Regions from separate parts of the Nocardia spumae genome, predicted to be linked through region 2. Evidence: riboswitches for the same ligand, from Rfam matches in the RefSeq annotation. Region 2 holds a riboswitch; the other holds the start of a gene.
What was found. Region 2 has a riboswitch for cyclic di-AMP ahead of LKD76_RS28635 (resuscitation-promoting factor Rpf1 domain-containing protein). Riboswitches for the same ligand answer to the same signal wherever they lie in the genome.

Region 1 (4,407 bases), 6.1 Mb from region 2:
CATCGCGCGCATGTACTCCCGCTCGGCTGGTGTTGCTCGCTCATAGCGGGAGCCGAAGAATCCCACCGCTAGTTCCTCCTCGGCCGCCGGCGCCGCCAACTCGACATCGTCGGCGCCGATCGGACTGCGGGCCGCGACATCCCAGGTGGCCTTACCGTAGGCCTGAACGAAATAGGGGTATCCATCTGCCTTGTCGTATAAGGACTTCAGTGCTTCCTCGGTGAATTCCACGGCCTCGCGCTCGGCCGGCGCGATCAGCGCGCGGTCCGCGGAATCGCGATCGAGTCGGTCGATGCGGTGATAGCCGAATAGTCGCTCGGAATAGCTCTTGGAGGCGGAGAGGACCGCCGGCAGATGGGGGAGGCCCGCGCCGACCACGATCAGAGGCGCTGTCTCCTGGCTCAATTCGTGGCAGGCGCCGCACACGGCGGAGACATCGGCGGGGCCGAGATCCTGCATCTCGTCGATGAACACGGCGATGCCGACGCCGATATCGCGGGCCAGCTGCGCGGCCTCCAGCAGCAACTCCACCAGATCGATCTCGATATCGCCGGAGTCCGCGCGTCCGGTGACGGCCGGCACGTCGATACCAGGCTGCCAGCGCTCGCGCATGCCCTTGTCGGCCGTCGCGCGCAGCGCGAACGCCTTCAGGATGCCGAGGAAATCGTCGACCATCTCGGGATTGCGATGCGCGACCGCGATCTGGCGTACGGCCATGTGCAGTGCCGAGGCCAGCGGCCGCCGCAACTCCTGGTCGGGCCGGGCCTCCAGCTTTCCGGTACCCCAGCCGCGTGAGCGCGCCGTGGAACGGAGTTGATTGAGCAGCACCGTCTTTCCGACGCCCCGCAGACCGGTGAGCATCACGCTGCGTTCGGGCCGGCCTCGGGAGATCCGCTCGAGGACGACATCGAAAGTGTCGAGCTGCTTGTCACGCCCGGCGAGTTCGGGTGGGCGCTGACCGGCGCCCGGGGCATACGGATTCCGCACGGGGTCCATGCCCTGACACCGTAGCCCGTTCTCCCCGAAATCTCGGGATATATACGGGATGTCCTAGATTGCGCTATCCAGTCGAATGGGGTTGCCCGCGGAATCGGTGGGACGCCGGTGAGATCTCTAGGCTGGTCACTGTTCGGAGTCCGGATTGTCCGCAGGAGGGTCATGTCCACCGATTCGGGAGATCAGCAGTCCGGGGACCGGTCGGATCCCACGGTGGCCGCCGTGGTCGGGTCCTGGGAGGTGCCCGAGGACGCTCCGGTCGCATTGCGCATTCGAGACAATATCCTCGGCGCGATCGCGCAGGGATACGACGATCCGCAGCTGGTGGCCGATCTGGCGGTCGGTCCGCTGGTGATCGCGCTGGGCCGGCTGGAAGCCGAACTGGCCGAGGCGCATCGGCGCATCGAGGCGTTGGAGCAGGTGGTCGCTCGTCGCGGGGCGGCGGAATGACCGATTCGGGTGTAACGCCGCGGCGACTCGATTCGATAACAGGGCAGCGTGCCGGATGTCGACCTGTGACCTGCTGTAGCAGACTGGGTTCGCCGGCCGGTAATCGGGGGTGGTCCTGGCCTTTTGGTGACACGCGGGCGGACACGCCGCGCTGTGGGGTGGACAACATCCCCGTGCCGTCGTAATCTCTTCGTGACTTCGCGGAGTATGTCGCTTCATTGGAGGGGCGGCCCGTATAGTCACCGCCTAATCAGCAATCGGGTGGGCAGCTCGATCGCTGAACCGGGGACCCAGGTTTCTGGGGTGAATCCTCTTCGGTCGCAAGGTCGATGGGGTAGGGCCGATCTTCCCGGTCCGAACCCGTCAGCTAACTCGGTCGGCGCGTGGGCAAGGAAGAAACAGGAGACTCAGCTCGGTGGGTAAACACAGTCTGCAACGGGAATCTCGGCTGCCGAATTCCGTCAAGGGTGCAATGGTCTTCGGCGCGGTCGCGGCGACTACCGGTGCGATCCCGGCGATTCCGGCGATGGCGGCCACGATCAATGTTCCCGGCATCGGCAACTTCGACGTTCCGGTAGCCCCGGAGTTCGATCAGCAGGTGGGCCAGGTCAACCAGGCCCTCGCCGATCACGCCGACCAGATCAAAGGGGCTCAGAAGGCGCTGAGCTCGCAGGCTATCGCGCCCGGCCTCCCCAACGCCGCGCCGAACCCCATGGGTGGGCTTTTCAGCCAGCCGCAGCAACAGCAGCACGGCATCGGCGACGTCGCGCTCGATGCGGCTCGCAGCAAGATCGGCTCCGACTACGTCTGGGGCGCCTCCGGTCCGTCGAACTTCGACTGCTCCGGTCTGGTGCAGTGGGCGTACAAGCAGGCCGGAATTGCGCTGCCGCGGACGAGCTTCGAGCAGTCGCACGTCGGCAAGCCGGTGGCGTTCCAGGAACTGCAGCCCGGCGACCTCGTCATCCAGAACGGCGGCGGCCATGTGGCCATGTACGCCGGAGATGGCAAGATCCTTCAGGCGCCGCAGTCGGGTGAGACCGTCAGCTACGCGCATCTGGATCCCGATTCGATCGTCACCGCACGTCGCGTTTCCTGAGTCGTTTCACGCTCACGCCCACGCACGGCCCGGTGGTGATCCACCGGGCCTAGTGTGAGGAGCGAAACTGACACAGGCAGAACCAGCTTCGGTCCGGGTCGATTCCTGGATTTGGGCTGTCCGACTGTTCAAGACGAGATCCGCTGCGGCCACCGCATGTCGCGGCGGTCATGTGCGTGTCAACGGTACAGCCGTCAAACCCGCTCATCAGATCAAGCCTGGTGATGAGGTGCGGGTCCGCAATGCCGGAATCGAGCGCATCGTCGTCGTGGTCCGATTGGTCGCCAAACGCGTCGGCGCTTCGATTGCGACGCAATGCTTCATCGATAAGAGTCCGCCGCCGCCCTCCCCCGAGATCGTCGCCGCTATGCCCAAGCGCGACCGTGGCTCGGGTCGGCCCACCAAACGGGAACGGCGCGAGACCGATCGGCTACTCGGCCGGGATCCCGAATAGGGATGCCCGGCTGTCGTTCGTCGTCACCGTCGTGAAGCCTCCGGCGCGGTAGTGGTCGCGACACGCTCCGCGTCGCACCTTTCCACTCGATGTCTTCGGAATCGCACCGCGCGCCACGATCAGGACTTCCGCCGGGGTGATCCCGTGACCGCTCGATACCGCCGTCCGGATCCGACGGGCGATATCGGCCGCATCGATCTGGCCGGGCCGGGCCTCGGCCACGACCACCAGGATTTCGCGCTCGCCGGTATCGATACCGAAGGCCGCGATATGCCCGGTCCGCAATTCGGGTGCCGCGCCCGCGGCGGTCGCCTCGATATCGGCGGGGAAGTGATTGCCGCCGTCGATGACGATCGTGTCCCGCAGTCGCCCGGCGATGAACAGCCCGTCGTCGTGGACGAAACCCAGATCGCCAGTGCGCAACCACGATCCGGACTCCCCGGCCGGTACCGCGCCGAAGGTGGCTTCGGTCCGGGCGGGCAGCCCGGCGTAGCCGGCGCCGATATTCGGACCCTGCACCCAGATCTCCCCCACCCGATCGTCGGGTAGTGGGTGGAGCGTCTCGATATCGACGATGCGCATCGTCTGCCCCGCCGGCATACCGCAGTCGACCAGGGCGACGCCGTCACCGTCGGGCGCCGAGGGCACCGCCCGGCCACGGCTCAACTCGGTCCGGTCGAATTCGAGACAGATCGGCGAGGCGTGCGCCGCGGAGATGGTGACCGCCAGGGTCGCCTCCGCCAATCCATAGCCGGCGGTATGGGCGCGATGCCGGAAGCCGTGCGGTCCGAAGGTGTTGGTGAACGCGGCGAGAGCGGCGGCCCGGATCGGTTCGGCGCCGTTGAGCAGCAGATCCAGGCCGGACAGGTCGAGTTCCGCGCGCTGCTCCGCGCTGGTGCCCGACACCGCCAGTGCCAGGCCGAAATTCGGACTTGCCGTGGCGCCGGCGCGGTAGTCGCTGCAGGCGCGCAACCAGCGGATCGGGCGTTTGGCGAACTCCGCCGGCGGCAGCGTGATCGCGTGCACACCGGTGTACAGCGGCAGCGCGAGCGCGAAGACCAGACCCATATCGTGGAAGAACGGCAGCCAGTTCACCAACGGACGATGGTTGACCACCTCCAGGCTGCCCCGCAACTGATCCAGCGCCGCCCGCAGATTGGCGTGCGAGATCTCCACGCCCGCCGGTGACGTGGTGGAGCCCGAGGTGTACTGCAGATAGGCGGGATGCGGGCCGATCCGATCCAGCACGACACTGTCGGAGCGGGCGTGCACATCGACGGCGAGTAGTTCACCGAGCATCGGCAGGTCTTCGGTGTGGGGGAGGCGCGCGCCGTAGGAGACCAGGCTCAGGCGTGGGCGAGCGTCGTTCAGGATCGCGTGCAGCCGCTGTTCGTGACGGCCCGTCGTGACC
Region 2 (4,407 bases):
CGCGACCCTGCTGGACAATCTGCTCGGCGCTGCCGTCGCGGCCCTGGTGGCCTCGTGCGCCAGCGCCCTGGCCAAGGTCTCACTCGACGCGTCGATCCAGGACGATCTGCCACCGGAGTCCATCGCCTCCGGCTTCGGCCGGTCCGAGACGGTGCTGCAGCTGTCCTGGGTGATCGGCGGCGCCGCCGGGGTCCTGCTGCCGACCGTGTACTGGGAGGGTTTCGCGGTGGTCACGGCGCTGCTGGCGGTGGGTCTCGCGCAAACCTTCGTCAGCTACCGTGGGCATTCGCTGCTCCCCGGATTGGGCGGAAACCGCCCGCAGCACGCCAAACAGGAAGTCCCCCTAGCGACAGGAAATCAGCCACAGTGACCAAGCCCAGCACCCGCACGATCCTCGCGCTGGCCCTGGCGGCAGTTCTGGTGGTGGTCGCGGCCGTCGCCGGCATCGTGGCGGTGGCGGTCCACAACGCGCCCGAGACCGATCCGGCGGTCACCGCCTATGCCCACGGCAAGACCGTCACGGTCCCGCCCTACCTGTACTGCACGATCGGCGAACCCGATCAGCACGGCCGGGTATCGCCCGATTGCCGGCGCGGCGAGACCGTCGCACAGCTGAATCCGCCGCTGGGTTATCCGGTGCAGCTGTCGCTACCGCGGCACGTCGCCGACGCACCGTGGGTGATGGTGCTCGAGTACGAGCAGATCGACAACCCCAGCAAGACCGTGCAGCACCTGGCGTCGTACCGGAACTACCCCGAGGGCACCCTCGCGGTGACGGTAGACAGCCACCCGGAGCCGAACCTGCGCCTGATCGGGATCGAACTGCAGTTGCTGCTACTCGTCCGCGACGAGGCCGGCAACGAGGCGTTCTCCCCCTACCAGGCGTGGTCGATCAAGGCGTCCTGAGGCGGAACGGCTCAGTGATCGAGTTCGCGAGCCACCCCGCGCACCACTTCGGCGATGCGCTGGGCGGTCTTGCGATCGGGGTATTTGCCCTTGCGCAGGTCCGGCTGCACCGTCGCCTCCAGCAGGGTGATCATGTCCTCGATCATGCCGTGCAGATCGTCGGGCGCCTTGCGCGGATGCGCGGGGGCTTCCTTGCGCCCCTGCGAGTTACGGCTCTGCGAGCCGCGCACCGACGGCAGCGGGTCGAGCAGCTTCAGGCTCAACGCCTGCGGGCCGCGGCGGCCGGCGGCCATGCCGAACTCCACGCGCTGGCCGGGCTTGAGAGCCTCGACACCCTTGGGCAAGGCGGACGACCGGACATAGACGTCCTCACCCTCATCCTGGGAAAGGAAGCCGAAACCCTTGTCGACGTCGTACCACTTCACCTTGCCGGTCGGCACTGCGCTCACCCGTTCGTATCGTTGTCCGGTTCGTCCGTCTCCGCAGGTCGGTGAACCGCCCCGGACACGGCCGTAGGTTCCGGCATTTCGCCGGAACCTATCTCTGTGCGAAAAGAACGCGCCCCACAGCTATGCAGGACGCGATTGGTGACGAGTCTACCCCGGTGGGAGTATCGCCAGCACATCCGTTTTACGGTGCATCAATGCCAGACTCCTCTTCACGCCGGCCGCCCCGGCGCTCCGGCGATGTGCTGTTGCGTGTAGCCGTCGGCCTGTTCGCGATCGGTGTGCTGGCCATCGTCGCCATATTCCTGACCCCGCTGGTGACCGATGGCGACCCGCCACTGTGGCTCTATCTGGTGGCGATGACCGGAACCCCACTGGGCCTGCTGCTCGCGATCGTGTTCGCACTCTGGTCGGGCCGTCGCGTGCGGTGAGGTTTGCCATCACACGCCGCCTTACACATGTGACCTTCATCACATAACGGTGCGGTAACGCCATGGTCACGACGCGCGCTCGGAGCAGACACGCCGTACTCACCTGCACAGACGCCGATCCGTAAGGTATTGCGGCACAGCGCGACCGGTCCTACACGCCGGTTACCAAATAGTGATTTTTCAGCCGGATCGTCGTACCGTCTAACGCAGCCGGGGCATCCCGGCACCACCGGCCCGCCGCACCGAACCTCGCCCCGCGGGTACGGACCCCCACGGAAATCAGGGGCGAGGGCGGGGAACCCACGTTCCCACAGAGGTTTTCGAAGCCCACGGAGGGTTTCGGATCCTCCGCAGGGAAGCGGGAACGACCGGCAACGGCCGATCCCTTGGGGTGAAGTCCCGGACACCGGGACCGGACGGCCTCTCAGTCCGAACCCGACAGCTCACCTCGCAGGCGCGGACGAGAGGAAGACGACCCGATATGAGTGGACGCCATCGCAAGCAGACCAACACCGGTCGCACCGTTGCCAAGGTCGCTGTCACCAGCGCCATCATGGGTGGCGCCGGTGTGGCTCTCGCTGGACACGCCGCCGCGGCTCCCGATTCGGAGTGGGACCGCCTCGCACAGTGTGAATCCGGTGGTAACTGGGGCATCAACACCGGCAACGGCTACCAGGGTGGCCTGCAGTTCTCGCAGTCGACGTGGGCTGCCCACGGTGGCACCCAGTACGCCGGCAGCGCCAACCAGGCCTCCCGCGAACAGCAGATCGCCGTCGCCGAGAAGGTGCTCGCGACCCAGGGTTGGGGCGCGTGGCCTTCCTGCTCCTCCAGCCTCGGCCTGCACGGCGACGCGACCCCCCGCGAAGCTCCGGCCTCCCCCGCCCAGACCCCGCGCTGGCAGCCCATCGCTCCCGAGAGCGAGGCATCCACGCAGGCGCCGACCGACGGCAACCAGCAGGTCTTCACCGCAGTCGACAAGGCCGTCACGGTCGCTCAGTCCCAGGGCATGCAGCTGCCGCAGCCGGCGCTCGATGCGTACAACGCGTTCAAAGCCAGTGGCACCAAGCTGGATCCGTCGATCGTCAACTTCTACCAGGCGAACAAGGGCTTGCTGCCCAACTGATTCGCCCCACGACCTCCACAACGAGAGAGGCCCGCATCCCAGTGGATGCGGGCCTCTCTCGCTTCGTGTCAGCGGTTGACGACCGTGTGCGGATGCACATAGGGCAGATCGCCGGCCGGCACCGGAAACTCGGTGTCCTCGCCGTACGGCGACAGGCCACCGGAACGGGTCGACGACAATTCGGTGACCGCGTGGTCACCGTGGTCCACCTGGGGCCAGCCGTTGTCGACGTAGGGTTTCTTCGTTTTGTTCACCACGGCCTCATTCTGGCATGTTCGGTCGCCGTAGTCTGGATTGGATGACCACGACCGATGCCCGGGCCTCCGACGACGGCGCCGGGACGCACTCCGCGGCCGACGCCGGATCCGCCGAGCTCGGCACCCTCGCGGCCTGGCTGAGCACACGCAGCGACGACGATCTGATCCGGCTGCTGAGCGTGCGCCCCGATCTGGCCGTACCGCTGCCCGGTTCGATGACCGTGCTGGCCGCCCGGGCCGAACAGCGGGCGTCGGTGCTGCGCGCCGCCGACGACCTGAACACGCTCGAATTCGCCGTGATCGAAACCCTCGCCGCACACGAGGCATTCGGCGGTCCCCGGCAGGAACGCCCCCTGCCCCGTACGCGCCTGCGCGAACTGCTCACCGACCGGGTATCGGCCGCGGCGGTCGACGCGGCGCTGGCCCGGCTGATCGAACGCGCGCTGGTGTGGGGTGCGGACCAGCTGTTCGTGGCCGCCGCCGCGCCGGAGGCGCTGCCCTGGCAGATGGGCGCCACGACCGAACTCCCGGATGCGCTGACCGAACCCGAGATCGAGGCCGCACTGCGTGACACCGGCGGCCCGGAACGGGCCCTGCTCGACAAACTGGCCACCACCGGTCCCCGAGGGCGCACTCGAGACGCCGCGCCCGGCACCGACCCCGAACGTCCCATCCAGCGTCTGCTGGCCCGCCGGCTGCTGAACTGGATCGACGCCGAGACCGTCGAACTGCCCCCGGCCATCGGCCAGGTGTTGCGCGGCGAGGCCGTGACCGATCCGCACGCGCTCACGCCCCCGGACCCGCAACTGAACAACCACACCGTCGCCGATGTGAATGCCGCGGCCGCCGGTGAGGTCGGCGAACTGCTGCGCCACAGCGGCGACATCCTCGAGGTGCTCTCCCAGTTGCCCGCTCCGGTACTGCGTGCGGGCGGCCTGGGTGTCCGCGAGCTGCGCCGGGTCGCCAAACAGGCAGCGATCGACGAGGGCCGGGTCAGCTTGCTGGTCGAGGTGCTCGCGGCGGCCCGGCTGGTGGACAAGGGGATTCCCGATCCGCCGCCGGACGGCGACACCGGAGAGGACTATTGGGCGCCGACGATCGCCTCCGACGGCTGGCTGGCCGGACCCGCGGCTCGACGCTGGGCGGTCCTCGCCCAGGCCTGGCTGGACCTGGACCGGTTCCCGTGGATGATCGGCCTGCGTGATGTCAACGACAAACCGCTGGCGGCGCTGTCGGCCGACCTG

Region 1: another riboswitch for cyclic di-AMP. It lies ahead of LKD76_RS01370 (C40 family peptidase); the one in region 2 lies ahead of LKD76_RS28635 (resuscitation-promoting factor Rpf1 domain-containing protein).

What each region holds. Positions count from the first base shown of each region.
Region 1 covers NZ_JAJFZL010000001.1:306,133-310,539, forward strand. Annotated here, with positions in the region: gene LKD76_RS01360 (ATP-binding protein) at 1-996, opposite strand, end outside; gene LKD76_RS01365 (hypothetical protein) at 1,159-1,446, shown strand; cyclic di-AMP (ydaO/yuaA leader) riboswitch at 1,680-1,843, shown strand; gene LKD76_RS01370 (C40 family peptidase) at 1,919-2,542, shown strand; gene LKD76_RS01375 (RNA-binding S4 domain-containing protein) at 2,610-2,996, shown strand; gene LKD76_RS01380 (fatty acyl-AMP ligase) at 2,973-4,407, opposite strand, start outside.
Region 2 covers NZ_JAJFZL010000001.1:6,436,438-6,440,844, forward strand. Annotated here, with positions in the region: gene LKD76_RS28615 (MFS transporter) at 1-370, shown strand, start outside; gene LKD76_RS28620 (DUF2771 domain-containing protein) at 367-906, shown strand; gene LKD76_RS28625 (cold-shock protein) at 918-1,346, opposite strand; gene LKD76_RS28630 (hypothetical protein) at 1,550-1,783, shown strand; cyclic di-AMP (ydaO/yuaA leader) riboswitch at 2,098-2,255, shown strand; gene LKD76_RS28635 (resuscitation-promoting factor Rpf1 domain-containing protein) at 2,265-2,906, shown strand; gene LKD76_RS28640 (hypothetical protein) at 2,975-3,163, opposite strand; gene LKD76_RS28645 (helicase-associated domain-containing protein) at 3,205-4,407, shown strand, end outside.